Regions from separate parts of the Methylotenera versatilis 79 genome, predicted to be linked through region 1. Evidence: predicted binding sites of a transcription regulator. Region 1 holds the regulator's gene; the other holds the start of a gene.
The links. The regulator sigma-54, encoded in region 1, starts transcription at its own class of promoters, with help from an activator protein. The targets are predictions, from matches to a motif close to TGGCACNNTTCCTGCT.
Positions count from the first base shown of each region.

Region 2: a site for sigma-54 is predicted at 7,671-7,686, ahead of glnA (type I glutamate--ammonia ligase). Genes of this name have one in related genera too.

Region 1 covers NZ_ARVX01000001.1:638,847-654,819, reverse strand. The annotation lists gene METVE_RS0103420 (KpsF/GutQ family sugar-phosphate isomerase) at 1-622, shown strand, start outside; gene METVE_RS0103415 (KdsC family phosphatase) at 622-1,203, shown strand; gene lptC (LPS export ABC transporter periplasmic protein LptC) at 1,253-1,957, shown strand; gene lptA (lipopolysaccharide transport periplasmic protein LptA) at 2,078-2,716, shown strand; gene lptB (LPS export ABC transporter ATP-binding protein) at 2,763-3,485, shown strand; gene METVE_RS0103395 (RNA polymerase factor sigma-54) at 3,498-5,072, shown strand; gene hpf (ribosome hibernation-promoting factor, HPF/YfiA family) at 5,230-5,592, shown strand; gene hprK (HPr(Ser) kinase/phosphatase) at 5,605-6,657, shown strand; gene rapZ (RNase adapter RapZ) at 6,657-7,544, shown strand; gene METVE_RS0103375 (PTS sugar transporter subunit IIA) at 7,627-8,049, shown strand; gene METVE_RS0103370 (HPr family phosphocarrier protein) at 8,136-8,405, shown strand; gene ptsP (phosphoenolpyruvate--protein phosphotransferase) at 8,408-10,198, shown strand; gene METVE_RS0103360 (DUF4870 domain-containing protein) at 10,217-10,573, shown strand; gene METVE_RS0103355 (M3 family metallopeptidase) at 10,622-12,682, shown strand; gene METVE_RS0103350 (DUF5343 domain-containing protein) at 12,777-13,445, shown strand; gene METVE_RS0103345 (TIGR02391 family protein) at 13,438-13,917, shown strand; gene METVE_RS0103340 (HAD family hydrolase) at 13,954-14,613, opposite strand; gene xth (exodeoxyribonuclease III) at 14,746-15,525, shown strand; gene METVE_RS0103330 (sigma-54-dependent transcriptional regulator) at 15,595-15,973, opposite strand, start outside.
Region 2 covers NZ_ARVX01000001.1:1,139,098-1,155,070, forward strand. The annotation lists gene hemA (glutamyl-tRNA reductase) at 1-692, shown strand, start outside; gene prfA (peptide chain release factor 1) at 705-1,787, shown strand; gene METVE_RS0105680 (nuclease-related domain-containing protein) at 1,793-2,686, shown strand; gene ntrC (nitrogen regulation protein NR(I)) at 2,720-4,108, opposite strand; gene glnL (nitrogen regulation protein NR(II)) at 4,221-5,315, opposite strand; gene METVE_RS0105695 (DUF4124 domain-containing protein) at 5,407-5,922, opposite strand; gene glnA (type I glutamate--ammonia ligase) at 6,122-7,531, opposite strand; gene METVE_RS0105705 (rhodanese-like domain-containing protein) at 7,881-8,327, shown strand; gene aroE (shikimate dehydrogenase) at 8,389-9,228, shown strand; gene mtgA (monofunctional biosynthetic peptidoglycan transglycosylase) at 9,229-9,963, shown strand; gene METVE_RS0105720 (oligosaccharide flippase family protein) at 10,074-11,423, shown strand; gene METVE_RS0105730 (hypothetical protein) at 11,489-12,865, shown strand; gene METVE_RS0105735 (glycosyltransferase family 4 protein) at 12,843-14,120, shown strand; gene uvrA (excinuclease ABC subunit UvrA) at 14,183-15,973, opposite strand, start outside.

The DNA.
Region 1 (15,973 bases):
CGCAAAAGTAATCAGTATTACGGGTGCGCCAAATTCAACTTTGGCTAAAGAGTCCGATGTGCATTTAAGTGCAGAAGTGTCTCAAGAGGCCTGTCCATTGGGTTTGTCGCCAACCGCCAGTACAACAGCGGCCTTGGCGTTGGGTGATGCTTTAGCCGTCTGTGTACTAGATTGTCGCGATTTTACCGCTGAAGATTTTGCGCGTTCGCACCCTGGCGGCAGTATTGGACGCAAATTGCTGACACGTGTAAAAGATGTGATGCGCGTTGGTGATGCTATTCCAAGTGTTGCTGAAGAAGCAATGTTGTCCGTTGCGCTGACTGAAATGACACAAAAAGGACTGGGCTTAACTGCGGTGATTGATGCGGAAAATAAGCCTATTGGTATTTTTACCGATGGTGATTTACGCCGTGCTTTTGCCAATGGCACACATGCCAATAGCGCAAAAATAACGGATGTGATGCATGCCAGCCCGAATACGATTAACGTGAATCAACTAGCGGTAGAAGCGGTTGAGATGATGGAAATAAACAAGATTAATGGTCTGCTAGTGATTGACGATGCAGGGAAACTGGTTGGTGCATTTAATATGCACGATTTATTGAAAGCGAAAGTCGTTTAATGTCTGAAATTATCTTGTCTGAATTTGCCTCTACTGGATTTGCAACTAAAGTATCACCAGAAGTTTTAGCGCGCGCAAAAAAAATCAAAGTAGTGATTTTCGATGTGGATGGCGTGATGACCGATGGCGGTTTAACCATTGGCGATGACGGGCAAGAATATAAAACCTTTCATTCACATGACGGTTTGGGTATGAAATTGCTTAAAAAAACTGGCGTGCAAATGGCGATTATAACTGGACGCACTTCGGATGTGGTCACAAAACGTTCAGAAAGCACGGGCATTGCGCATTTTTATCAAGGTGTAGAAGATAAATTGGCCGCGTTTAATGACTTGATTGCCAAGCTGAATATTACGGCTGAAGAAGCTGCCTTTATGGGCGATGATGTCGTCGACGTGCCGCCAATGTTGCGCTGTGGTTTGGCAGTGACGGTGCCTGCTGCGCCAGACTCTGTGAAGAGTCGTTCACATTACATCACGCAAAGAGGCGGCGGACGTGGCGCGGTGCGCGAGTTATGTGAGTTGATCATGCAAGCACAAGGTACTTTAGACGCACAGATGGCACCATTTTTTGCTAAATAATATGGCTAAAGTATTGAGTTAATGTTAATCGTGATTGTTAATCAATAGCATGTTGACACGTTCGGCATTATTTTTTCCGTTGGTGTTGGCTGTGTTACTGGCCTTGCTGACGTTTTGGATCAACCAAACGGTAGAGCAGCAAGGCCCTAAAATTGATGGCAGTAATCGACATGACCCCGATTACACCATGCATAATTTTGTGACCACGCAAACCGATGCGACAGGTAGATTGAGTTACATATTGGCTGCGACAGAAATGCTGCATTATCCAGATGATGACAGCACGGTCTTACAGCGGCCGCGTTTTACGCAATACACGCTAGATAAGCCATATACGCAAATTGAAGGTTTGCATGGATATGTTTCGAGCAATGGCGAGCAGGTGACATTGGTTAATAATGTTAAAGTGGTGCGCCAGGCGTTTGAAGGCAAAGGCGAGATGCAAGTGTTAACGGAAAAGCTACTGATTTTTCCTAAAAACGATTTAGTAAAAACCGACGCGCCAGTGAGGATTACACAAGCACCAAAAACCGTGATTACTGGAGTTGGCATGATTTACGATAAAAAAGAGCAAACCGTGACTTTGCTGAATCGGGTAAAAGTACATTATGAACGGCCGCCAGTTGTTGTGCCAAAACAAGTGACTGCACCAAAAAATGTCAAAGTAAAGCCAGCAAAAACCAGTAAGATAGCACCTAAAAAATCGGCCAGTGCGAAATTGACTGGTGCTAAAAGTGCTAAAAAAGTAAAGTGAAAAAGACTACAAATAAAATGAAGCAAAAAAAGCAGCAACTCAATACGAAATCGCGGAGAAATAATGGTTAACTTTATTCGCATAAGCTTATTCAACAATAAGTTTAATGGCGCATTAATAATGGGTTTTTGCTTAAGCTTGTTCACAAGCTTGCACGCAATGGCAGAATCGGCAGATCGCGATAAACCGATTGAGCTTGAAGCGGATACCGTTACGGTGAATGACGCAAAAAAAACCAGCACCTATACGGGAAAAGTGATTTTAACGCAGGGCACACTGATTATTCATGCAGATAAGTTGATTGTGCGTGAAGACAAAGAGGGTTTTCAGCACAGTACGTCGACTGGCAATCCAACCACTTTTAAGCAAAAAAGTGAGGGTAAAGATGAGTATATACAAGGCAGCGGTCAGCGCATTGAATATGATGGCCGTATGGACAAAGTGCAGTTGTACACGCGCGCATGGGTAAAGCGTGGCGAAGATATCGTGCATGGCGATTACATCAGTTATGACGCCAACGCTGAATATGCAGAAGTGATTGGTGGCGTGAAATCTGAAGGCAGTGGTTCATCTACGGGTCGCGTTAAAGCGATTATTCAGCCGAAAAATAAACCCGCCGCCATTCCAAATGATAAGCCGGCAAATGATAAATCCTCTGAATTGAAAATCAACACGAATCCGCCGCCCAGAGTGGATAAGGTTTTAAGGTTTAGCAATACGTCTGAGGCGACTAGCAAACCTGAGTCTCAATCAAACTAATACAAACTTAACCGAATAAAACACTTAATAAAATAAAACATCAAAAATGAGCGAACTCGTTGTAGAACATCTACGGAAGTCTTATAAAACACGCACAGTGGTGCAAGATATTTCGCTGCAAATCAATAGTGGCGAAGTGGTGGGTTTGCTTGGGCCAAATGGCGCGGGTAAGACAACGAGCTTTTACATGATTGTCGGATTGGTAATGTTGGATGCGGGACGTATTTTGCTGAATGGCAAAGATTTAAGTCGCATGCCGATTCACAGCCGTGCGCGCATGGGCTTGGCTTATTTGCCGCAAGAGCCATCTATTTTTCGTAAGTTAACCGTAACCGAAAATATATTGGCTATTTTAGAGCTGCAAAATCTAACTGAAGATGAAAAAAATACGCAGCTGGAGTCTTTATTGCAAGAGTTGCATATCACGCATATTCGCAACAGTTCGGCAATCAGTTTGTCTGGCGGTGAGCGCCGTCGGGTTGAGATTGCGCGCTGTTTAGCCACCAATCCTAGTTTTATTTTATTAGATGAACCTTTTGCTGGTATCGACCCAATCGCGGTTTTAGATATTCAAAAGATTATTCGTTTTTTAAGCAGCAAAAATATTGGTGTATTGATTACAGACCATAACGTGCGCGAAACTTTAGGTATTTGCGACCGCGCTTATATTGTAAATGACGGTACGGTGTTTGCGTCTGGGCATCCTGCAGAAATTGTAAATAACGAAGCAGTGCGGGAAGTGTATTTAGGGAAAGATTTCAGGCTCTAGCCTCAAGTATTTATGAAGCAAAATCTACAACTTAGAATGTCGCAAAATTTGGCGTTAACGCCGCAATTGCAGCAATCAATTCGTTTGCTGCAATTATCGAGCCTTGAGCTAAATCAAGAGCTAGATGTGATTTTGCAAGAGAATCCATTGTTAGAGCTGGTCGATGGCGAAGATGGTGAGGCAGATGCAGGTTTCGACGATAGTGTATTGCAAAAAAATAACGATAATGACAACTTGGATGCTGATGGCAAACAAGCCGCCGATGTTGATGAACCAGATGCTTTTAATAGTTTAGATTATCAAGAAACCAGCACGACTAACTCCCAAGAAAACACAGAATCGATTGATGCGCCGCAAGAATCCAGTGCAGGAGAAGATTTTTCAGCAACTGATTTTGATGAAAATTACGAAGAATATGGCAGCGCGAGTAACTGGGATGAAGGCGGGCGTCAGAATAATAGTGACGATGATGATGGCGACTACACGCGACAAGAAATCGTCTCAGCTAGTTTGCGCGAGCATTTATTAAGCCAGCTTAAGTTAATGCCTTTATCTGATCGCGATCAGACACTGGTGCTGTTATTAATTGATAGCATCAACGAAGATGGTTATTTAGAAGAGTCATTGGCTGACATGGCAGAATTATTGCCAGAAGAGCTTGAAATTGAATTGCTAGAGCTAGAAACTGCGCTAAAACTGATTCAGCATTTGGATCCGCCAGGTTTAGGGGCAACCAATTTACAAGAGTGCCTACTGTTGCAGCTCAATGTGCTGCCAAAAGAAACTGACTTTTTGAACATTGCCAAAATCATTGTTCAACAACATTTAGCGGTATTGGCAAATAAGGATTTCGCTAAGTTACGTAAATTGCTGAATTGCGATGATATCGCCTTAAAAGGCGCACAAACTTTAATCAAACAGCAAAATCCGCGCCCAGGTAGCGATTTTGCGCAACTCAGTCGCGATCACTTTATTCAGCATGAAGTGCTGGTTAAAAAAGTGAAAGGCATTTGGATTGCAACGTTAAATGATGGCGTGATTCCTAAACTACGTATTAACCAATTGTACGCAGACATTTTGAAGCGCAATCGCGAAAATTCGAATCAATATCTGCAAACGCAAATGCAAGAAGCCAAATGGATGATTAAAAATATCCAGCAGCGTTTCTCTACTATTTTGCGCGTTAGCCAAGCGATTGTTGATCGCCAACGTAATTTTTTTGAGCATGGTGAAATCGCCATGCGGCCACTCGTTTTGCGTGAGATCGCAGAAGAGCTTGAGTTGCATGAATCGACTATTTCACGCGTAACAACGCATAAGTATATGCTCACTCCGCGCGGTGTTTTTGAACTGAAATATTTCTTTGGGAGCCATGTAGCAACTGATGCTGGCGGCTCTGCTTCTGCCACGGCGATTCGTGCGCTGATTAAACAATTGGTCGCAGAAGAAACGCCTAAAAAGCCATTGTCAGATAATCAAATCACCGATATTTTGGCGAAACAAGGCATTATTGTCGCGCGCCGGACTATCGCAAAATATCGCGAATCGCTGAATATTCCGCCAGCGAATTTACGCAAATCGCTTTAAGCAATTTTACAAAAGCGTTACAAATAATACTGAATAATCTGCTCAAACCACCTCGCAAAAAATAATCAAAGGTGTACACTTAAATTGTTCGATGAGTAAAGATGTGCTACTTATTGGCAAGCTTTACTTGGAGAACAATTTCAATAAGGAGCAAGTCATGAATTTACAATTAACTGGGCATCACTTAGAAATTACACCTGCAATGCGCGAATATGTGCAGAGCAAACTCGTTAGAATTCGCAATCACTTCGATCATGTGATTGACGTTAAAGTTACCATGAGTGTAGAAAAGCTCGCTCAAAAAGTAGAGGCTACATTACACGTACCCGGCAATGATTTACACGCTGAGTGCATCGATGAGAATATGTATAGCGCGATTGATATGTTGACAGACAAACTAGACCGCCAAGTTCTCAAACATAAAGAAAAACACGGCAGTCATCATAAAGCGAATGGTGCTGTTAAACATCAAGATATAGGTCAACATCCGTCTATTGATGAAAATCCAACTCTTAACTAACTTAAATAATCTATGGCTCAAATTAACGTAGCCGAACTCTTCAAGGAAACCCGCCTCAAGCTCAAACTCCACTGGATTGCAGGGCTTGATGGCGGCAATAACCAACTCAATTCCGAAAAAGTCACTAAGCCTTCTCTGGCTTTAATTGGCCATCTCAATTTCGTACATCCTAACCGTGTGCAGGTGTTGGGTTGCGCTGAAATGGACTATCTAAATAGTCTGAGCATTATTGCGATGCAGCAAGCTATTACTAATTTATACGCAACCGATTTAGCCGCAGTTGTCGTTGCAAATGGTGAAAAAGCGCCGAAAGAATTAATTTCAGCAGCCAATACTCACCATATTCCATTATTCACTTCCACCATGCAAAGCCCGCAGTTAATGGATTTATTAAGCCATTATTTAAAACTTGCGATGGCAGAAACCATCAGTTTGCATGGCGTTTTTATAGAAGTACAAGGTTTTGGCGTGCTAATTAAAGGTGATGCTGCGATTGGTAAAAGCGAGTTAGCGCTAGAGCTTATTACACGCGGACATCGTTTGGTAGCAGATGATATTGTCGATTTTTTTAAAATATCACCGGAACGCATTGAGGGTCGTTGCCCATCGTTATTACAAGATTTTTTGGAAGTACGTGGTTTAGGTATTCTTAATATTCGTGCACTTTTTGGTGATAATGCAGTGAAGCCAACCAAGCCGCTGGATTTGATTATTCAGTTGGAATTAGCGGATACATTGAATCCACTTAAGCTCGATAGACTGAATGCCAAAACGCAGCATGAGCGCGTGTTGGAAGTAGAGATTCCAAAGGTGAATATACCGATTGCGGCGGGACGCAACATTGCGGTATTGCTGGAAGTTGCTGTGCGCAACCACATGTTGTTATTAAGAGGCATCAATGCAACGAAACAGTTTAGTCAGCGTCAAAAGCAAATGATGCAAAAAGCCAGTTTAGAAAATGCCAATTTAAAAAGAATTAACAGTCAAAGCGCTGATACTGAAAGTGCTGAGCCAAAATCCAGTCTTAAATCAGCCCCAAAATTAAAGCTTAAGCAGGCAAAGTAATGCAGATTATTATTGTGACAGGTCTTTCTGGCTCAGGTAAAAGTATTGTCTTGCGCGCATTAGAAGACAACAGGTTTTATTGCATCGATAATTTGCCCGCCACTTTATTGCCCCATATTTCACAGCACCTTAATGCGATCCATCATAATAAAGTCGCCATCAGTATCGATAGTCGCAGTGCAGCATTAGAAGCTTTACCCAAAGCGATTGAAAGCCTGAAGGCTGATGGCAATCAAGTGCAAGTGTGGTTTTTAGAGTCCGCTGCCGAAACTTTGGTAAAACGTTTTTCAGAAACGCGTCGTAAACATCCGTTAAGTAACGAAAGCACGACATTGGCCGAAAGTATCGCCAAAGAACGCGAACTGCTAGCTGGTGTTGCAGAGCTTGGTCATCATATCGATACCAGCAACTTAAGTGCTAATGCATTACGCAACCATATACGCGATCTGCTCAAGCAAGATAACAGCACGGATGAGCCGAGTAGCCGCGGCTTAGTTTTACTATTTACTTCTTTTGGTTTTAAAAATGGTATTCCGTTGGATGCGGATTTTGTGTTTGATGTGCGCAGTTTACCTAATCCACATTACGATGCAGTTTTAAAACCATTAACAGGCAAAGATTTGCCTGTACAGGAATTTTTAGCAAAACAGCCTGCAGTCATTGAAATGCTGGCAGATATTCAGCATTATGTAGAAAAGTGGTTGCCGAGTTTTAACCAAGATAATCGCAGCTATTTGACGGTGGCGATTGGTTGCACTGGCGGGCAGCATCGTTCTGTGTATTTTGTAGAGCAATTGGCCTTATATTTTGCGGGCGCACATTTTAAACAGCACGCGAATTTGACACATAGACAACAAGTGATTACTCGGCATCGTGAGCTTGATTAATCACTATTATAATTAGAAGCATATGATTAAAACTAGGTTAATGAACGCTTAAGTTAACGCGTCAGAAAGTGGAAAAAGTAACATGATTGGACTTTTAATTATCGCGCATGGTAATTTGGGTGAAAGCCTGATTCACTGTGCTAGCCATGTATTAGGCAAACGGCCGCCGCAATTGGAGGCGTTAGAGGTTGCGACCAATGACGACCCTAGCGTGTTATTGCCACAAGCACAGCAATTGGTTAAATCGCTGAATACTGGCGATGGTGTATTAGTGCTGTCGGACATGTATGGCGCGACGCCATGTAATATGGTACTTAAATTGCTAACACCCAACCTGGTTGAAGGCGTTGCAGGCGTTAATTTACCAATGTTAGTGCGTGTACTCAACTATCGTGAATCCAGCATTAAAACATGCATGGAAAAAGCCATTAGTGGCGGGCGCGAAGGAGTGGTGCGTTTTACCGAAATCAGTTGTGAACATTATCATGTAGCAAATCGAAAATAATCAATCTAACTATTAATACAATTATTTAAACTTAAGTATTTAGCTTAAGTAGTTAAATATGAGTATTCAAACCTTAAGAGCAAAAAATGATTAAACAAGAAATAGAAATAATCAATAAACTGGGTTTGCATGCACGCGCCAGCAGTAAATTAACGCAAACTGCCAGCCAGTTTAACTGTGAAATTTGGATAGAAAAAGCCGGTCGTCGCGTCAACGCCAAAAGTATCATGGGTGTGATGATGCTAGCCGCGTCAAAAGGCTCAGTCATTACTTTAGAAGCCGATGGTAAGGATGAAAGTGAAGCAATCGCGGCTTTGCAGGCGCTAATAAACAATTATTTTGGCGAAGGCGAATAGCCTTGAGTAATCAAGAAAATCAACCATCCAGTTTTAGCATTCACGGCATTGGTGTATCCAGCGGTATTGCCATCGGTCGTGCACATTTGGTTTCTAATGCACTGCTTGAGGTAGTGCATTATCAATTACCCAAGCATTTAATTGACGATGAAATCGCCCGTTTTAATCTAGCAATTGAAACAGTAAAAAAAGAGTTAGAAACCATTCGCGCATCATTATCCAAAAACGCGCCAGCTGAAATCAGTGCGTTTATCAATACACATCTTATGATGCTGGCAGATAAATCTCTGTCCGAGATTCCCAAAGAGATTATCCGCAAAGAACAATGCAATGCCGAGTGGGCGATTAAGCAGCAAATGGATGACATTGTTGAGCAATTTGACGCCATAGACGATGAATATCTGCGTGAGCGCAAACAAGATGTGGTGCAAGTTGTTGAGCGCGTAATCAAGGTTTTGTTAGGGCATCCTAATCAAACGCCTAGTCAAACTTCCAATCAAGCGTCGACCAAACAGCAGACTGTTAAACAGCAAGAAAATGCCACCATTTTGGTCGCGCATGATATTTCGCCAGCAGATGCGATTCAGTTTAAACAGCACCATTTTGCTGCGTTTATAACCGATGTTGGCGGCGTGACATCGCACACGGCAATTTTAGCGCGCAGTTTAAATATCCCGTCTATTGTGGCTTTGCAGCGTGCCCGCGATTTAATCAATGATAATGAATTGATTATTGTCGATGGCAGTTTGGGTGTGGTGATTGTTAACCCAAGCAAAGAAATTCTGGCCGAATACAGGCTGCGTCAAGACCAGTGGGAGCTGGAACAACAAAAATTACAGCGCATTAAATCAACCAAAGCCGTGACGATTTGCGGCACGGCGATTGATTTGCACGCGAATATCGAAGTGCCAGAAGATGTGGTTGCGGTAAAAGCATCAGGCGCGACTGGCATTGGTTTGTATCGTACCGAATTTTTGTTTATGAACAAGCGTGAAATGCCAGATGAAGAAGAGCAGTTTTTGGCTTACAAGCAAGTGGCAGAAGCCATGAAAGGCATGCCCGTCACTATTCGCACGCTGGATTTAGGCGCCGATAAACAAATGAATCCCGATACAGTGAGCAATTGCGCGAACCCAGCTTTAGGTTTACGTGCGGTGCGGCTATGTTTAAGCGAGCCGCAAATTTTTCATACGCAATTGCGCGCGCTTTTGCGTGCATCGCATTACGGGCATATCAAAATATTGATTCCGATGTTGTCTACGCTATCGGAATTGCGTCAAACCAAACTGTTGCTAGAGCGCGCAAAAATCAGTCTGCGCAAACAAAATATTCCTTTTGATGAAAATATTGCACTAGGTGGCATGATCGAAGTGCCAGCGGCAGCCCTAAATGCCGAGGCGTTTGCTAAAGAGTTAGATTTTATGTCGATTGGCACCAATGATTTGATTCAATACACGCTGGCGATTGATCGTACCGATGATGCAGTCGCGCATCTTTACAATGCGCTGCATCCCGCGGTGTTAAAGCTGATTTCAATGACGATTAAAGCGGGTGAGAAACTGGGTAAATCGGTATCAGTGTGTGGTGAAATGGCCGGCGATGCTAAATTAACGCAGTTGTTAATTGGCATGGGTTTGCGGCAATTTTCTATGCACCCGAGTAATATTTTGAGTGTTAAACAACAGATACTGCACAGTGAAGTATCTGTGCTAAATGTGCACGCACGCAAAGTGTTAAACCATACCGATATTGAAAAAATTGAACTTAAGGTTGCCAGTTTTAATCTGCATTAATGTTAAAAAGGAATCAATATGCCAACAGAGATTATTGTGTCGAGCGACTTAACACCTACAAATGATGAAAAAAATATCGCCACCATCACGCATTTAGGCGGTACAGTTTTTTCATTTATTCCATCACTAATCGTCTGGTTTTTAAAAAAAGATGACAGCGCCTATTTGAGCGATCAAGCCAAAGAAGCGTTGAATTTTCAAATCACCATGCTAGCTGCGCAATTTGTTGCAGGCATTTTGGTGTGGATATTAATCGGATTTATTCTGATTCCACTTGTTTGGTTGTTTAATATTGTTTTTTGCATTATCGCCGCCATCTCTACCAGTAAGGGTGAAACGTATCGTTACCCATTATGTTTAAGATTGATTAACTAGAATCAATCTTCATTTTAGAATTCAGGCTAAAAAGTAAAGGAAGTCCCCGTGTCAAATCCATTGTTATATGTCGCTGGTTTACCCAAATTCAATGAAGTCAAACCAGAGCATATCAGCCCTGCGGTGGATAGTTTGATTGCTGAAGGTCGTGCGTTGGTTGAGCAATTAGCTACTAGTACAGAAACGCCAACGTGGGAAAATTTTGCGCTTAAACTAGAAGATCACAGCGAAAAATTGGGCCGTGCCTGGAGCCAAGTCGGCCATATGAATGCAGTGGTCAACAGTCCAGAATTACGCGAAGCTTATAACGACAATTTAGCGAAGTTAACCGATTATGGCAGCGATATTTCGCAAGATGAGCGCTTATATGCGAAATTCAAAGCAATTCAAGCAAGCAGTGCCTTTGCTAAATTAAGCCCAACCCAACAAACAATTATTAACCATGAAGTGCGTGATTTTAAATTAGGCGGGGCTGAATTACCTGCAAATGAAAAAGCACGCTTTAAAACCGTGAGTGAAGAGCTTTCTAAATTGGGTGCTAAGTTTGAAGAAAACATTCTGGATAACACCAACGATTTTAAATATATCGTTGAAAATGTGGCTGATTTAGCGGGCTTGCCAGAAGATGCGATCGAAGCAGCCGCTGAAGCTGCCAAGACAGATGGCAAAGTTGGCTATCAATTTAGCCTGCAATTTCCCTCTTATATGCCAGTTTTGCAATATGCGGATAATCGCGCTTTACGTGAAACTTTGTACCGCGCTTATGCAACGCGCGCGTCTGAATTGAGTAAAGCAGATGAAAATGGAAACCCAAAGTGGGATAATACGCAATTGATTAGCGATATTTTAAAGCTCAAGCAAGAAGAAGCACGCATGTTGGGTTTTAAAAATTATGCAGAACTTTCGCTGGCTACCAAAATGGCTGATACGCCAAAGCAAGTGACTGACTTTTTAGACACGCTTGCCAAGCGCGCTAAGCCTTATGCAGAAAAAGACATGCAGGAGCTTTTAGCCTATGCAAAAAAATTAGACATTAACGAGTTGCAAGCGTGGGATGTTGGCTATGTAAGCGAAAAACTACGTGAAGACAAATATGCGTTTTCTGATCAAGAAGTAAAACAGTATTTCCCTGAAAGCAAAGTATTAGCCGGTTTATTCAAAGTAACTGAGACTATTTTTGGCGTACAAGTGCGCAAAGCCGAAGCGCCAGTTTGGCACGCCGATGCCGCATTTTATGAAATATCTGACTCCCAAAATAAACCAATTGCCTACTTTTATTTAGATTTATACGCCCGCAACAACAAACGTGGTGGCGCTTGGATGGATGAATGCATTACCCGCCGCAAAAAACTTAACACTCAAAATCAATCAATAATTGAATTGCCAGTGGCATTTTTAACCTGCAACTTCTCTGCGCCAGTTGGCGGTAAACCAGCCTTATTCACGCATGACGAAGTCATCACCATGTTCCACGAGTTCGGCCACGGTTTGCATCATATGCTCACGCAAGTCGATGATTACAGCGTTTCTGGCATTAAAGGCGTGGAATGGGATGCCGTAGAGTTGCCTAGCCAGTTTATGGAAAACTTCTGCTGGGAATGGGAAGTGCTACGCCATATGACCGCGCACGTAGAAACTGGCGCGCAATTGCCGCGTGAGTTATTCGATAAAATGGTGGCCGCCAAAAACTTCCAGGCTGGTATGCAAACCGTACGCCAAATCGAATTCTCATTATTCGATATGCGCTTACATGGCGAGTTCGACCCAAACGGAAAACAAACCGCACTCGATTTGATCGAACAAGTGCGTGACGAAGTAGCCGTGGTTAGGCCACCAAAATGGAATCGCTTTCCTAACAGCTTTAGCCATATTTTCGCAGGCGGCTACGCGGCAGGTTATTACAGCTACAAATGGGCAGAAGTTTTATCTGCAGATGCCTACAGCCTGTTTGAAGAAATGGGTACGCTATCCGCAGAAGCCGGTAGCCGCTTTAAAAATGAAGTGTTAGCCAAAGGTGGAAGCCGCCCAGCGATGGAATCATTTGTAGCGTTTAGAGGCAGGGAGCCGAGTTTGGATGCGCTGTTGCGACATAATGGAATGGCTTCATAACAATTTACCTTAATATTCAAAAAGCTAAGTGGTTGTCACTTAGCTTTTTTTACGTCATTATCTCTACAATAATATCTAAAAAAGGAGAGTTACAGTGTCAGAATCTCATCCTTACATATCAGGGCCAGGTAATATTTCTCAGATGGTTACTCATCTTAGAAAAGCATTTCCTCAAACAGTAACATCTGAAACAGTCAAAAAACTTGGATTAGCTTCAAATAATGAGAGTTATGTAATTAATGCATTACAGTTTATTGGAATTATTGATGAAGATGGTAAAAAGACTCCTGAAGCTTCCAGTGCATTTTCTAATCACAAAGATGACGAATTTAGTAAATCTTTCGGAGAGTTAGTTAAGAAATCATATTCAGCTCTGTTTGAGCTACATGGGGAGAGTAGTTGGGCTTTAGATATAGATGAATTAATTACTTTTTTCAGAACCAGCGACCAGACTAGTGATGCAATTGGCCGCAGGCAGGCAAATACTTTTAAAACTTTTGCCGCCCTTTCAGGCTATGGCGAAATTTCAATTCCAAAAAATACGAAATCCACCACAGTTTCCACTAAAGCAAAAATAAAAACAAAAACTAGCATGAAAGATTCAACTGTTCAAAAACCTGAAGTTAAAATTGAAACTCCTCAAACGAGAACTAAGGACTTTGGTCTGACCGTAAGAGTCGAAATTAACTTACCCTCTGATGGCACCAAAGAAACTTATGACAATATCTTTAAAAGTATTAAAGAGAATTTAATTGATGGATAACAGTTTTGATAGATTCCAATCTATTACTAGAGAGGTGCCTAACTTTACTCACTCTAGAAGAGAGCCTACTAAAATCAATCAACTACATCCTTATGAAGAGAGGAATGTTCATCCTGAAATAGATACAATTACAAGAGCACTTTTCGACAATGGGCATTATTCCCATGCGACATTTGAAGCATTTAAATATATTGATAAAAAAGTTCAAAAGCTATCCAGTTGCAATGAGTCTGGATATAAGTTGATGACTCAAGCTTTTAATGAGGCATCGCCTTTGATTAAATTAACCAATTTATCTAATACCAGTGAAAAAGATGAGCAGAAAGGATATATGTTTATATTTACTGGCGCTGTTATGGCCATCAGGAATCCAAGAGGACATGAGGTTTCAATGAAAGAAACCCCCACTCAATGTTTAGATCACATAAGTTTAGCCTCTTTGTTATTAAGACGTTTGAGTGATGTTAAGTAGTAGATTAATTATTGATATGTTGAGCTAACCAAAGTGTTAGGTTCTTGAACCATGCATAATCCTGCAAGCATTTAACCAATCTTTCAAGCTAACAACTACTTCGTGGCAATTTTCCCTGACGTATTCACTTGGTTGCTGTAAATCAGGCACTACCACCACCTTTAAACCTGCAGCAATTGCAGCGCGAGCGCCAGTCTCGCTGTCTTCAAATGCAATACATTCTTCAACATTCAAGCCCAATTTTTTAACAGCAAGCAAGTAAATATCCGGGCTGGGTTTGCCATGTGTGACTTCTTGCCCGCTGGTGACATGGCCGAAAAAATCCAGCACGCCGACTTGGCTTAAGCGGTGATTGATATGCTGCGTGGGCGAAGAAGATGCCACGCTACAAACAATATTGTTGGCTTGATAATATTGAAGCAAATCCAGCGCGCCAGGCTTAAGCGGAAAGCTTTGATTGCATTCTGCCAATCGAGCATCTAAACCTTGCATGACTAAGTTAAAGTTTTCCACGCCATTTAATTGCTCAATCATCCTATGCGTGGAATCTGGTCCCGCGCGGCCAATCAGCTGGGCATATTCAGCTTGAGTGTAAGTAATGCCTATTTCCTTGGCGGCGGAGATGCACGCTTGCATAATGATGCGCTCAGAATCAATCAACAAACCATCCATATCGAATATTGCCGCTTTAATCACTTTTATAATGCCCAAAAAAAGCTCAAACTTTAACACATGCTTTAATAAGAGCTAAAATACTTAACACTAAAAAACAGTCAATTTTTAACGCGTGATAAAATAAAACCCGTTATTTAACAACAAGGTAATTCTGTGAAACTAGCAACGTGGAATGTCAACTCGCTGAATGTGCGTCTGCCGCACGTGTTGGATTGGTTGCGGGATAATCCTGTCGATGTGTTGTGTATTCAAGAAACCAAGCAAGAAGACAGCAAATTCCCCTATGCTGAATTAGCCGCTGCAGGTTATCAGTCTGTGCATGCGGGCCAAAAAACCTATAACGGTGTGGCGATTCTAAGTCGTCATGAAATGACCGATATTGAGCGCGGGATTTTCGATTTTGAGGATGCACAGCAGCGCGTGATTAGTGCGACGATTACTGATGTTTCTGGCAAGCACATTCGTGTTGTTTGTGTGTATATCGTCAATGGTCAGGCGGTGGATTCTGAGAAGTATATTTACAAAATGCGTTGGTTGGATGCATTAACCATTTGGCTTGCGGAAGAGCTGAAAAAATATCCTAATTTGGTATTGCTAGGCGATTACAACATTGCACCGGAAGACCGTGATTGTCATGATCCTGCTGCGTGGATAGGGCAGATATTGGTCAGCCCCAAAGAGCGAGAAGCGTTTCAGCGTATTATTAATTTAGGTCTACACGATAGTTTTAGATTATTTGAACAGGTCGAAAAAAGTTTTACTTGGTGGGATTACCGCATGATGGGTTTTAGACGCAATTTTGGCATGCGCATTGACCATATTTTGGTCAGCGATGCGCTTAAGCCGCTTTGCCAAACTTGCGTGATTGATAAAACACCGCGCAAACTAGAGCGTCCATCGGATCACACGCCTGTAGTTTTAACGCTGGGTTAAAAGTTGTTATCTAAATTAGCTTTAAATTTAGTACAGAAGCTAGTCTGCAAAATCTTTGCTAGATATTAGCTAGCCTTTGATTTTAATGCCCAACTGCTTAAGTTTGCGATACAAATGCGTGCGTTCCAAGCCAGAAATTTCGGCTAGTTTGCTCATATTGTTATTGATGAGTTTCATATGATATTGAAAGTAAAAACGTTCAAAATCATCGCGCGCTTCGCGTAAAGGTTGAACCAATTCGATTGGTAATGATGGCGAGTTAGTGGTTTGATTTATTTCGCTGGCAGTGAATTGCTCAAGTACGCGGTTTACGTCGCTCAGTGTGATTTTGTCGGTCAAACTACTTAACATAGCGTTTTGTACAACCGCTTCTAATTCAGCCAAATCGCCTGGCCATTCCGCATTTCTTAACGCATTTAATGCGGCAATATCAAAGCTTTTGTAATCC
Region 2 (15,973 bases), 500 kb from region 1:
CGGGCGAGATGATTGAGTTGTGCGCAGACCATTTTGCTGCGCAAAAACCAAAGTCTATGACTATTGCGAATCGCACGATTGAGCGTGGTTTGCAATTGGCGAATAAAATCGGCGGTCATGCGATTCTGTTAAATGATTTGCCAGAACGTTTTTCCGAATTTGATATTGTGATTACCAGCACCGCCAGTCAATTGCCGATTGTCGGTTTGGGCATGGTAGAGCGCGCGATTAAAACACGCCGTCATCGCCCTATATTTATGGTGGATTTAGCCGTTCCACGTGATATTGAGCCAGAAGTCGCACAATTAGACGATGTGTTTTTATACACGGTGGATGATCTGGCACAAGTGGTTGCGGATGGTATGGAAAACCGTCAGGAAGCAGCGATTAATGCGGAAATGATTGTGGCAGCGCGCGTTGAAGGCTTTATGCAATGGTTTAAAAAACGTGATGCGATTCCCACCATTAAAGCTTTGCGCGACCAAGCCGAAGCAGTGCGCAAAAATGAGTTTGAAAAAGCACTTAAGCTGATTCAAAAGGGCGAAAATCCAGCTATCGTTTTAGAGGCGTTAAGCAATGCTTTAACCAATAAATTTTTACACGCGCCTAGCCACCTGCTTAATCAAACCCACGGCGATGAACACGCAAGAATAGAACAGATTGTCCGCCAGCTTTACCAAATTAAACATTAAAAGAAGCACTGAATGAAACCCAGCATGATTAGAAAGCTCGCGACTTTAAGCGAGCGTTTAGAAGAGATTAATCGTCTAATGAGTAGCGAAGGCGTAACCAATAATATGGATGCGTACAGAAAGCTCACGCAAGAACATGCGGAAATTACGCCGATTGTTGAGCAATATCATACGTTTGAGCAGGCAGAAGCAGATATTGCTGAAGCGCAAAAAATGTTAAGCGACCCAGACATGAAAGAATTTGCTCAGGAAGAGATTGATGCAGGCAAAGTGACGCTGGAGTCAGTTGAATTGGAATTGCAAAAACTGTTGCTGCCAAAAGACCCCAATGACGACAAGAATATATTCTTAGAAATACGTGCAGGCACAGGCGGCGATGAATCCGGCTTGTTTGCTGGTGATTTGTATCGCATGTATTCACGATACGCAGAACGGCAAAAATGGCGCGTTGAGATCATGTCTGCCAATGAAGGTGAAATGGGCGGCTACAAAGAAATCATCGCCAAAATCGAAGGTTACGGTGCGTATTCTAAACTCAAGTTTGAGTCTGGCGGCCACCGTGTGCAACGTGTGCCAGATACTGAAACGCAAGGCCGCATTCATACGTCTGCTTGTACGGTGGCTGTGCTGCCAGAAGCTGACGAAATTAATGACGTGGTGATTAATCCTGCGGATATTCGCATTGATACTTACAGAGCTTCAGGCGCGGGCGGGCAACATATTAATAAAACCGATTCTGCCGTGCGCATCACGCACAATCCAACTGGTATTGTAGTGGAATGCCAAGAAGGCCGAAGCCAACATGCCAATAAAGCACAAGCCATGGCCGTACTTGCGGCACGCATTAAATCTAAACAAGTGGATGCACAAAATAGTGCAATCGCCAGTGAGCGTAAAAGCTTAATTGGCTCTGGTGATAGAAGTGAGCGCATTCGCACCTACAACTACCCGCAAGGCCGCATCACTGATCATCGCATCAACTTAACCTTGTATAAAATTGACGCGATTACCGAAGGTGATATGGATGAACTAATTGGCGCATTGTCTGCGGAACATCAGGCTGATTTATTGGCGAGTTTGGGTGATGACAATTGATTTCAATGCAGCTTCAAGCGGTCTTGATAATTCTAATCATCGCGCTTGGGCCATTGTTTATTACTGTTTATGGAGTGGTTTTTTATAAAAAAAGATTGCAGTCGAAACGTAGAAACCCAATCAATAACAATTTATTACGTAGTCCGGGTGAGTCTTTAAGGCATAGGATAGAAGATGTAAATTTAGATATTTCAACATACTTATCTCTAGTGACCATACTTCCGTTGATGCTTTATGCACTTTACATTAGCTTTAGCTCTCTTAAAAATCTTTCATTATTTGCTAATGTTTTTTATTTTGTAATTTCGTTATTTTCAATCGTTTTTATTATTTATAAACTCATCAAATTAGTCACCATAAAAGCAAAGTTGTCATTAGGATACGATGCAGAATTGGCAGTAGGTCAAGAATTAAATAGTATGATGCGGGATGGCTATTGGGTATTTCATGATGTGCCCGCTGAAAATTACAATATTGATCATGTATTAGTTGGAGTAGCAGGCGTGTTTGCCATAGAAACTAAAGGTAGATCAAAACTCAAGCAAAAAGATGGTAAAGCTGATCATCGCGTAATATATGACGGATATAAATTGGACTTTCCGGGATGGTCAGAAACTAAACCTTTAGACCAAGCAAGTCGTCAAGCAAAGTCCCTGCAAACTTGGTTAAGTAGTGCTGTAGGTGAGGATGTACAAGTGAAGCCTGTACTCGTTTTGCCAGGTTGGTTTATTGAAAGAAGCTCTGGCGCAGGAATGATTGTATTAAATGGTAAAAATCCAAATAGTGTTTTAGGTAGAGTCTATGGAAATCCTTTGGACGATAAGTTAATTAAGCGAATAGCTCATCAACTTGACCAACGTTGCAGAACAGTTAAAACACAAGCGCTTCAATCTACGTAATTAAGCAGTGTTATAGATGTTCTGCAACTAAACTTACTCTTTAATATCCAATTCCTGAATCTTCCGCGTCAACGTATTTCTGCCCATTCCTAACTGATTAGCCGCCTCAATACGACGACCATCCGTATGTTGCAGTGCCTTAACAATCATCACGCGTTCAAAATCCTTGGTGCGTGCTTCTAATACATTTTGTTCGCCACGGTTCAATGCGTCAGAAACTTCTTGCGCTAAAGCTTCTTGCCACGAACTCGCGCTGATAGTTTTGCTGGTGTCTTCTTTTAACTCTGGCGGTAAATCCACCACATCCACGCTTTGGCCAGGCGCCATGACGGTTAACCAATGGCAAACGTTTTCCAATTGACGCACGTTACCGCTCCAATTTACTGCGGTTAAATAGCGCAGTGCAGCGGCGGAAAGTTGTTTGGGTTCTACACCTAATTGAATGGCGCTTTGCGCTAAAAAGTGTTTGGTTAAATGCGGTATGTCTTCACGGCGTTCGCGCAATGGCGGCAAGCGTAAACGAATCACATTTAAGCGGTGAAATAAATCTTCGCGGAACAAGCCTAATTTAACGCGCTCTTCTAAATCTTGGTGGGTTGCGGCAATGACGCGCACATTGACTTTGATCGGTTGGTGACCACCTACTCGGTAAAATTGCCCGTCACTTAACACGCGCAATAGGCGAGTTTGTAAATCGGCTGGCATATCGCCGATTTCATCTAGAAACAAAGTCCCGTTATCTGCTTGTTCAAAACGTCCACGTCGTGCGGCAGCCGCGCCTGTAAATGCGCCACGTTCGTGGCCAAATAATTCAGACTCTAATAAATCTTTTGGTATCGCTGCCGTATTAATCGCGATAAATGGTTTTTCTGCTCGTGGGCTGTGTTTGTGCAAAGCGCTGGCAACTAACTCTTTACCACTGCCCGATTCGCCGTTAATTAGCACAGTCGCGTGCGAGCGACTTAACCTGCCAATTGCGCGAAAAACTTCTTGCATGGCGGGCGCTTGGCCGATGATTTCAGGTGTTTCTTCTAAAGCAACTGCTTCAACCGCTTGGCGCATACTTTCTTCAACCGCGCGTTTAATCACGTCAATGGCTTGGTCGACATCGAAAGGCTTAGCTAAATATTCAAATGCGCCACCTTGGAAAGCGGCAACTGCGCTCTCTAAATCAGAATAAGCGGTCATGATGATGACTGGAATTTCAGGGTAACGCTGTTTAATTTCACTTAAAAAATCTAAGCCAGAACCGTTTGGCATGCGAATATCACTGACCACAACTTGTGGTTGTTCGCGGTTGAGTGCATTAAGCGCTTCGGCGACAGAAGAAAAAGTTCTGAACTCTAAATCCGTACGTGCTAACGCTTTTTCGAACACCCAGCGTATCGATTTATCATCGTCTAAAATCCAAATTGGTTTCATATTTTTCTCATTAAATTGGTTAACTTTTTCAGTTAACTTTATTGCATTAACAACTTAATCACACCAATTTATTTCTATCAATTGTATGGATTAAGCTTTTTTTAATCATCTATTACTGCAAGATATTCGCAGATTTAATGGACGTTGATTCAACTGGTAACAATATCGTAAAACAGGTTTTACCTGGTTGGCTTTCACAATCAATCATACCGTGATGTTGCGTGACAAAAGTTTGCGCTAAGGCAAGCCCCAAGCCGCTTCCACCTTCGCGTCCAGTTACTAGCGGATAAAAAATCTTATCTTTAATATCGGCTGGAATACCCGGTCCATTATCAATAATTTGTAACTTAATAGCGACACGATAACGTTTTTTAGCTAACGTCACTTGGCGTTCTGCACGCGTTTTAAATATAATTTCAGCATTCACCGCGCCATTGGATTGCATGGCTTGTACCGCATTTCGCGCAATATTTAATACTGTTTGGATTAGCTTTTCGCGATCGCCGATTAAATCGGGCAAGCTAGTATCGTAATCGCGCCGCACTTTGATGTTATTAGGTGATTCTGCCAACAATAAACTACGTACGCGTTCTAGCACTTCATGGATATTGGTTGGCTCATATTTCGGCACGCGATGTGGCACCAGCAATCTATCCATCAAGCTTTGTAATCTGTCTGCTTCTTTAATGATGACTTGCGTATATTCGCGCAAACTGGGGTTAGGCAATTCATGTTCTAACAGTTGTGCAGCGCCACGCAGGCCACCGAGCGGGTTACGAATCTCATGCGCTAAATTGCGCAATAATTCAGAGTTGGCTTGTTGCTGAATCAGCATGCGTTCTTCACGTGCGATGCGTAATTGCTGATCCATTTGTTGAAATTCTAGTAACAAAGTTGCCTTACTCATTTCAACTGGCGTCACTGTGCAAGTGACGGCAAACGATTGCTGGCGCACGGTTGTGATAGCGAATTCATGCTCACGAAATGGGCTGTCATTCCTAACTGCGTTATCAATGGCGAGTTGCAAAATCTCGCAGTTTAAAAACACTTCTGAAATATGGCTACCTGATATTTGCGTTGCGCTTAAGGCAAATAAAATTTCAGTACTGGGGTTTGCATAAACTACTTGATGTGATTGATTCAGCAATATCACCGCAGTAGCGAGATGCTCTAAACCTGAAAATCCTGAGGGAATGTTTTGAACCATGACTTAAATACTACAGCAATTAAATAATTGCTTGTATATAAGCAAGAGCTAAGCCAGCTTTATGCGTTGCACAAAAGATTAATTAACGACATTAATTTGCGCTAATTTCTTTGTTAAGTAACTCGATATTACGCTGATGTACATCGATGTCGGCTTGTAGGCTTTTCATTTTTTCATCAAACTTTGCAACATTACGGAAAGTTTTTCCATTGGCGCCTTTGTAAACTTCGGGCTTAGATTCACCTTCGATATAGGCTTGTTTCGCTTGTGCTAGTGCTTGTTTTTCAGCTTCCAGTTCCGATTGTAAAATGTCTTTGCGCTTACTGTCGCGCTGATTTTGTGTACCTGCATCTACTTTAGGAAAGCTTGCTGGTGTCGCTGTTTTGGCTTGCGGGGAGCGTGTTGCTTCACGTGTGGAAGCGCTGTTGTCACCGCCAAAATTGGTATCTGCAGGTTCTAAATTTAACTTTTTAGCGCCTTTGAGTTTGACGTTTGAATAGGTGACGCGTCCTTCAGAATCCACTTGTTTATAAATTTCTGCATTCGCTAAAACCGGTGCGATTAGCGCGATGATAATCAAGCTTAAAAATGATAATTGTTTATTCATAGCAATAGTTTAGATGAGACTGTTACTGTTAGCAACGAAGTCTTGATGATTATGGTTGACTGTACTTTTTTGTTGAATTTTTTTGCAAAAATAATAAAGGGCAACCTAAGTTGCCCTTTATTAAACCGTGCTTTACTCGACTGCACTTAGTTAGTGCATGCCCAATTAGCGCATGCTAAAAACTAGCACACATACTTGATTAACAGCTGTAGTACAAACCAAACTCGACTGGATGTGGTGTTTGACGTAACTTAGTGACTTCTTCCATTTTTAATGCAATGTAAGCATCAATCCAATCTTCAGAGAATACACCGCCGCGTGTTAAGAACTCACGGTCTTTATCCAAGTATTCTAACGCTTGCTCAAGTGATGAACAAACTGTTGGGATTAGTGCATCTTCTTCTGGTGGAAGATGGTACAAGTCTTTAGTTGCTGGCTCGCCTGGGTGAATCTTGTTTTGCACGCCATCTAAACCAGCCATTAACAATGCAGAGAATGCCAAGTATGGGTTAGCGATTGGGTCGGGGAAACGCGCTTCAACACGGCGTGCTTTATCAGAATGCACAAATGGAATACGAATCGCAGCAGAACGGTTTTTAGCAGAGTAAGCTAATTTTACTGGCGCTTCGTAATGTGGCACTAAGCGTTTGTAAGAGTTGGTGCCTGGGTTAGTAATCGCGTTTAATGCGCGCGCATGTTTGATAATGCCGCCAATATAGTACAAAGCAAAGTCACTTAAACCTGCATAGCCGTCGCCTGCGAACAGGTTTTTGCCATCTTTCCATACAGATTGGTGTACGTGCATACCGCTACCATTGTCGCCAAACATTGGTTTCGGCATAAATGTGGCTGTTTTTCCGTAGGCATGTGCTGTATTTAGCACCACGTATTTTAGGATTTGAGTCCAGTCAGCACGTTGTGTCAATGTCGCGAATTTAGTACCGATCTCACATTGGCCAGCAGTTGCTACTTCATGGTGATGCACTTCAACAGGCACGCCCATCGCTTCTAAAGTTAAGCACATTGCAGAACGTACATCTTGCAATGAATCGACTGGTGGAACTGGGAAGTAACCGCCTTTAACCGCTGGACGGTGGCCAGTGTTGCCGCCTTCAAATTTTTCGCTAGATGACCATGCGGCCTCTTCTGAATTGATTTTTACTGAGCTACCGTGCATATCGACTGACCAATTGATAGAGTCAAAAATGAAGAATTCTGGCTCAGGACCAAAGTAAGCAGTATCGCCTAAACCGCTTGATTTTAAATAAGCTTCAGCGCGTTTTGCTAGTGAGCGTGGATCACGGTCATAACCTTTACCGTCAGTTGGATCAACAACGTCGCAAGTTAAAATCAATGTTGGTTCGTCCATGAATGGATCGATATTTGCCGTTGATGCATCAGGCATTAATTGCATGTCAGAAGCTTGAATACCTTTCCAACCCGCGATTGAAGAACCGTCAAATGCATGACCTTCGGTAAATTTTGATTCATCGAAAGCTGAAACAGGCACTGTAACGTGTTGTTCTTTACCGCGAGTATCGGTAAAACGAAAATCGACAAATTTGATGTCGTTTTCTTTTACCATTTTCATTACATTTGCAACTGACATTGCTCTCTCCTAAGTTTTAATACAGACATAAAGTTTAATAACAGATATAAATAATGTGTAACGAGTGGTGATTAATTGCGTAAATTGTATGATGCAAAATGCTTAACTATTTTCGCATTAACTTTTAACGAGTTATTTTAGCAGGAAGTGTGCCAGCAAAAAATAGCAATAAATGGCTTTATGGCATTCACTTAGCAAATAAACCCAAAACCACATGCACAAATAGCGCGCATTTAAACTAAAACCGCACTATTTTGGTGCAATGCACTTCGCACAGAATTGCTCGGTTTTTCGCGCTATAATTTATTGCAATATGGATTATTAAAATGAATGAATGTTAGGGATCGTTATGCAAAGTATTGAGGAAGTTTTAAATCAAGCAAAAAAACGCGCAGTTGAAAAAAAATTGCCCTATGCAGGTGAGTTAACCCCACAAGAAGCTTATATTTTATTGCAACAAGATAATGCAATATTAGTAGATGTGCGTACGCAAGCTGAGTTGGATTTAGTAGGTCGAGTGCCCGATGCAACGCACATTGAATGGGCGTTTTATCCGGGCATGATTGCAAACGCAGAGTTTGGTGCGCAGTTGCAAGCGAAAGTTGCGCCTAATAAAACCATTATATTTATGTGCCGTACTGGCGGCAGAAGCCATAATGCAGCCGTATTAGCGCAACAATTAGGCTATAGTCACGCATTCAATATGGCGGAAGGCTTTGAGGGTGAAGCTAACGCACAAAAACAGCGCACTTTGATTAACGGTTGGAAACAGGCAAATTTGCCTTGGAATAACTAGACGGTTTTTAATCATTCATCATCAATTCAATTGAATAATTACAAAAAGATTAACTTAAAGTATGAGTGATAAATACGCTGAGCCTGCGCAAGGTATTGAACGTTATGCGGTCGTGGGCAACCCGATTGAGCATAGTAAATCACCGCTTATTCATACGGCATTTGCAAAGCAAACAGACCAAAATATCAGCTATGAACGCATTTTTGCGCCGCTGGATGGTTTTGAATCAACGATCAAGGATTTGATTGCGCGAGGTTTTAAAGGCGCGAATGTGACTGTGCCATTTAAGTTTGAAGCGTTTAATCTTTGCGACAATTTAACGGTACGTGCTCAAGCTGCTGGCGCAGTGAATACCTTAACCTTTAAAAAAGGTCAATTATCTGGAGATAATACCGATGGCGCAGGTTTGGTGCGTGATATCACGCATCATTTAAGGCATGTTTTACATAATAAGCGCGTATTGTTGTTGGGAGCAGGCGGCGCTGCGGAAGGTGTGTTACAACCTTTGCTAGATTGCGAACTGAATCACTTAGTGATTGCGAATCGTACTATTGAGAAAGCACAGCATATGCGGAATAAGCAGGTTCGACACTTGGAACAATTAACGACCAGTACATTCGCCAGTTTAAAACCCCCTTTCGATATTATTATTAATGCTACTTCAACTGGGTTAACCGACACAGTGCTTCCTATTTCCAATACTATTTTCGCTAAAGATTGCTTGGCTTACGACATGATGTATGGTCGCGAAACACCGTTTATGGCGCAAGCACGCGCGAATGGTGCACAAGTGGCGGATGGTTTGGGCATGTTGGTTGAGCAAGCCGCAGAAGCATTTTTCATTTGGCGTGACGTAAGGCCAGACACTAAGCCGGTTATTGAGATGATGAGAGTCTTGTAAGTGCTGCGCTGGTTGTTTAACAGTAAAAAAAATGCTCGCCCATTGGGTTTTGGTGGCATTTTAAAACGACTCATATTTTTATTTTTTGCATGGCTGGTTTTATATCAATTGTGGATTTTTTTGCACATCTGCTGGTGGATTAAGTTTAATCCAACCTCGACTGCGTTTATGCAAGACCGGCTGGAAATTATTCAACAAACCAAACCAGATGCCACACTTCAACACAAATGGGTTGATTACGCCAAAATTTCCAATCATCTTAAACGTGCTGTGATTGCCAGTGAAGATGCTAAATTCACTAATCATGAAGGATTCGATTGGGAAGGCATTGAAAAAGCTTACGAAAAAAATCTGAAAAAAGGCAAAATTGTTGGTGGTGGCTCAACCATTAGTCAACAGTTGGCAAAAAACTTATTTTTATCCAGCGGACGAACGCCTTGGCGCAAAGCGGAAGAAGCGGTCATCACTTTAATGCTAGAAAAAATGCTCACCAAACGCCGCATTTTAGAAATCTATCTAAATGTGATTGAATGGGGAAATGGCGTTTTTGGTGCAGAAGCTGCCGCTAAACATTACTTTAAAACCAGTGCAAGTGGCTTAGGCCAAACCCAATCTGCCAAATTAGCCGCGATGATTCCCAATCCACGTTTTTATGACGACCATCGTAGTACGCGCTATTTAAACCGCCGCACGGCAACAATACAAGCAAGGATGCGTTTTGTAGAAGTGCCTTAACTATCAAAATCAATCAATACTAAAATATAATGATTACCAAAATAGGCTTAAATTTTAAAATATCTATATTTAGAGACATCAATTAATAATGCAAAAACTCAAGTGTTCTAATGACTGATAAAAAGAAGAGATTTGTTAAGGCCGGTTTTTGGGTCATGTTGATATTTGGACTAAGTCAATTACTCCGATTAGGTTCTAATTTAATTATTACTCGATTGCTTGCGCCTGAAATGTTTGGCGTAATGGCGGTGGTATATGTAGTCACCATGGGCATCAGCATGTTTTCAGATTTGGGATTGTGGGCTTTTATTGTTCGCCACAAAGATCCAACTAACAAACATATGTTGAATGTGGTTTGGACGCTACAAGTTGTTAGAGGTTGGTTAACGTTTGCGGTAATTACCCTATTTGCAATTGGCCTGATGATCGGTGAGCGGTATTGGCCTAATTTATTTAGTGGTGTATATGCAGACCCTCGTTTACCACTACTGATATTAGTGACTGGTGTCACTTCTATTATTGGTGCCTATAAAACCATGGCATCTGCAGTCATGAGTCGTGAAATGCAAGTTGGCAAGCTTGAAGGTATTGATTTTATCTCTCAAGTGCTAGGTGCCGTTTTTATGGTGGCTTGGGTGCTTATTTATCCGTCTATATGGGCACTAGCTTTTTCAGGCATTGTGTCAACATTAATGGGTACTTTACTCAGCTACTACGCCTTTCCATACCGACATCAGCTGGTATGGGATAAAGCTATCGTGAAAGAAGTCTTTCATTTTGGTCGATGGATTGTTATTTCATCCATGCTGACCTATTTGTTTTTACAAGGCGATAAAATATTTTTGGCAGGCACGGTTACAGCGACAGATTTGGGTATTTATAGCATTGCGTTGATGTTAGCTAGCGTGCCAACCTCTATCACACACTCTCTCGCTGCTAAAATCATCTTTCCATTTTTGTCTTCTGTAGTGCATGAAGACAGGACTTTATTAAAAGAACGCTATTACAAGATTCGTATTTATCTAGATGGTGCTACCTTTTTGTGTGTTGGGCTATTAATCGCACTGGCACCATTTATTATCCAAGCCCTATATGATCCACGTTATGCAGAAGCGGGTTGGATGCTACAAATATTGGCATTTTCTGTAGTTGGATATTCGCTATCATCTGTATCAGTAGAGTGCCTATCTGCGCTATCTATCACCAAGGTCAATATGTGGGTCATGATGGTACGAACTGCTGGTTTGTTCATCGGACTACCATTATTTTTTAAATTATTTGGTATGTATGGCGCTATTTGGGTGATTACTTTAAATCCGCTATTGGCTTTACCTATTATTTATTGGACACTTGCAAAAAATAACGTTTTTTCTTTAATAAAAGAATTAAGGATGTTAGCTGTGATTCCACTAGGTTACTATTTGGGTGAGGCTGTGCTTGCTTTGCTCCATTTGAATTAGTGCCTAATAATGCATCATTCATAGATAGTGTAAATATTGATATTATTTTACGTTAAGGTTTATTTGTGCCCAATATTTTTGCTAACTTAGTCTTTTACAGCTGGCCTTTAGTCGTCATATGGATGGTTTCTCGCTACAAGCCTAAGCGGGCTATTTTTATAGCCACCACTTTAGCCTTGCTTTTGTTACCAAATGCTTTTTCATTCGATTTGCCGCTAGTTCCGCCAATTGATAGAAGTAGTCTTACGTCATTAACGTTGGCGGTTATTTTGTTTTTCACTGGCAAGCGATTCAAGCTTTTCCCACCAGGGATGCCAACTAAAATCATTATTGGATACTTGGCGGTAATAGTGATATCAGCGACCTTAAATTCTGATCCCATTTTTTATGGTAGCCTTTATTTGCCAGGGTTAACCTATTACGATGCGCTGTCTGAAATAATAAGAACCCTATTAGCTTTCATGCCTTTTTTTCTGGGCAGAGCTTTTTTAAATGACGTCAAAGATAACGAATGGATATTTAAGTTACTCGTCATCTTTGCTCTATTTTATTCAATACCTATGCTGGGCGAGATGAGATTATCGCCAAATTTCCAACTTTGGATATATGGCTACTCTGCAATAGATTTTCTTCAGCAAATGAGAGGTGAAGGATACCGACCAACAGTATTTTTTGGGCATGGATTAGGACTGGCTTTTTGGATAGCGACCGCTATCATTGCCGCATTAGCTTTACGAAAAAATAAAGTGCGCATTGCCATTTTTCCCGCATCTCAAGTCATTATTTATTTAATGATTATTTTAATATTGAGCAAAACCTGGTCCGCTTTATTTTATGCATTATTGGCGATGTTTTTAATATTTAATTTTCTTCCGCGCAAACAAATTAAGTGGTCTTTAATCTTGGTCGCCATTGTGATGATTTATCCTATAACAAAAACCTTTGAAATTTTCCCAGACCGAGCCATTGTTGAGAATATTCAGCAATACAGTGCTGAACGTGCACAATCTTTAGATTTTCGATTTCAAAATGAAAATATTTTATTAGAACGCGCGTTACAAAAACCATTTTTTGGCTGGAGCGGATGGGGTCGTGCGCGTGTTTACAACAAATATGGCCGTGACATTAGTGTAACCGATGGAAAATGGGTTATTGAACTTGGCAACAATGGTGCAGTGGGTTTTATTTTTAGCTACGCACTATTTTTCATAACGCTACTTTATGCGCTAAGAAATATAGACAATATTAATAATCCTAAAGATAAGGTTTATTTTGCAAGCTTAGCGATTATATTGGCGATTTGCGTGATTGACTCTGTACCAAATGCTGGTATGACGACAATGCATTTGCTCTTGGCAGGCGCTTTATTGGGTCAGGCAGAATCTTTAAAAAAACAAACCTATATGAATGGGAATACTAATGCGAAATCAAAATACCGATAAAAAAACCCCTCTAAAAATAGCTTGTATAACACCCGGTTGGCCGTTATCTAAATTTCATAATGGAATTGTGACTTATGTACATAATATTTTGTATGGGTTTGACAATACAGTAAAGCCCATTATTTTAGCGTCCCCTCTTATAGGGGCAGAGATAGAAGATAAATTAATTAATTTATCAAAATTTTTAAATAAAAAAAACGTTTTACAAAAAATAGCAGATAAATTTTTGAATCAGTTGACATTCTCTTATGCAAGATCAATCCAATATCGACGATCTGTGTATGTTAATGCTAAAAAAATTAGTATGGCACTAAAAAGAATATCTTATCCTTTAGATATTCTTGAGATGGAAGAGTCATTTGGGACAGTTAGTTTTTTGCTGAAATTGACAAAAGTCCCAATCGTCACGCGATTACACGGACCATGGTTTTTAATGGGGCCAATCTTGCAAGATCAAGATCGATGGGATTTTAAGTTAAGGGTTTTTTACGAAGGGCAGGCAATAAAAAATGCGCATGGTATAACCTCACCAAGCCTAGATGTTTTAAAAAAAACCAGACAATACTATGGCTTGGATTTGCCAAATGCCAAAGTGATTCCAAATCCGGTTCTTGAGGTGGGTATTAATAAACAGTGGCAATATAGCAAAAATAAAAAGCCATACATTTTATTTGTTGGAAGATTTGACTCTATTAAAGGCGGTGATTTGATATTGGAAGCATTTAGCCTGATTGCGCAAAAAATTAGTGAAATTGAGCTTATTTTTGTGGGGCCAGACAGGGGGGTAATTGTTGAAGGTGAGGGGATTGATTTTAATCAGTATACTGAGCGCTTTATTCCAGAAAATAGCATAAAAAACCGTATTCAGTATTTAGGACATTGCGACCATGATCGTATTTCAGATTTGCGAAAAAATGCACTTGTAACAGTGGTTTGTTCTAGATATGAAAACTTCCCGCTCTCATTATTAGAATCTCTAGCCGCTGGTTGTCCAACTGTGGCAACTGCGGTTGGTGGTATGAAAGAGATTATTATTGATGATTTCAATGGATTATTAGCTGAATCAGAATCACCAGAAAGCATTGCAGAAAAAGTGTTAATGTTGATTAGCGATCCTGAAAAGATGCAACGTCTATCTAAAAATGCAATTGAAGATTGCAAAAAGAGATTTTCACCTGAAGTTGTAGCGGCACAAACGGTTGAATATTATCAATCAGTTTTAGCGAGAGTGTCCGATAAATCTGCAAAAAATTAAGCAAATTTTAATACTTAAAATACTGTTAAGTTTTATAACTTAACAGTATTTAATAGCCAAATTTAAAGCATCATTTTCAAATATTTACCAGTGTAGCTTTCTTTGTTCTCAGCTAAGGTTTCTGGCGTGCCGACACCGACTACCACGCCACCGCCATCGCCACCTTCTGGGCCCATATCGATTAGCCAATCGGCGGTTTTAATCACATCTAAGTTGTGTTCAATAATAACAATTGTGTTGCCAGCATCACGTAAGCGGTGAATCACATCTAACAATAATTGAATGTCTGCAAAATGTAATCCTGTAGTAGGTTCATCCAAGATATACAACGTGCGACCTGTATCGCGTTTGCTCAATTCAAGTGAGAGCTTCACCCGTTGTGCTTCACCGCCACTTAACGTTGTTGCTGACTGACCTAGTGTGATATAGCCTAAACCCACATCCAGCAAGGTTTTGAGTTTGCGTGAAATAACTGGTTGCGCTTGGAAAAAATCATGCGCTTGTTCAACGGTCATTTCCAGCACTTCGCGGATATTTTTGCCTTTAAAATTAATCTCAAGCGTTTCGCGGTTATAGCGCTGGCCTTTACATACATCACATGGCACATACACGTCAGGCAAAAAGTGCATTTCCACACGAATCACACCATCGCCTTGGCAAGCTTCGCAACGGCCGCCTTTTACATTAAAAGAATATCTACCTGGCCCATAACCACGCGCGCGGCTTTCTGGCACACCTGCAAATAAATCGCGAATCGGCGTAAATAAACCGGTATAAGTTGCAGGGTTAGAGCGCGGCGTGCGACCAATTGGGCTTTGATCGACATCAACCACTTTATCAAAAAACGCCAAACCATCGATTTCACCAAACGCTGCTGGTTCGGTATTACTGCCGTATAAATGTTGCGCAACCACGCGATAAAGCGTGTCATTGATCAGTGTGGATTTACCTGAGCCAGATACGCCTGTCACGCAAGTGAGTAAACCTACAGGAATCTCTACCGACACATCGCGCAAATTATTACCCGTTGCGTTTGAAAGTTTTAACCAGCGTGAAGGATTAGGTTTTGTGCGCGCTTTTTTGTATTCGATTTGTTTTTTGCCACTTAAATACTGACCAGTTAACGACTTTGGATTAGCCAAAATTTCAGCTGGCGTGCCTTCTGCGACAATCTGGCCGCCATGTTCACCAGCGCCTGGGCCAATATCGACTACATAATCGGCCGCTAAAATCGCATCATGGTCGTGTTCCACCACAATCACGCTGTTACCGATATCGCGCAGGCGCATTAACGTTTCCAACAATCTATCGTTATCGCGCTGATGCAAACCGATACTAGGCTCATCTAATACATACATCACACCTGTTAAGCCACTACCTATTTGGCTGGCTAAGCGAATACGTTGTGCTTCGCCGCCTGATAATGTTTCGGCAGAGCGCGAAAGCGACAAATACTCCAGCCCAACATTGGTTAAGAATTTCAGTCGATTACCAATTTCCTTCACGATTTTATCGGCAATCGCCAGTTTTGCACCTTCTAACTGCAGCGATTCAAAAAAGTGAAGTGCGACTTTTAGTGGCACTTCGCAGACTTGATGGATATTCTGCCCGCCCACTTTTACATGGCGCGCTTCACGGCGTAAGCGTGTGCCGCTACATTCTGGGCAGGCTTGATTATTCAAATATTTAGATAACTCTTCGCGCACCGCAGTCGATTCGCTTTCACGATAGCGGCGTTGCAGGTTGTTTAAAATACCTTCAAATGTGTGCGTTTTGCCAAAAAAAGTGCCACGCTCATTTAAATATTTGAACGCAATTACTTCGCGCCCAGAACCGTTTAACAATACATCTTG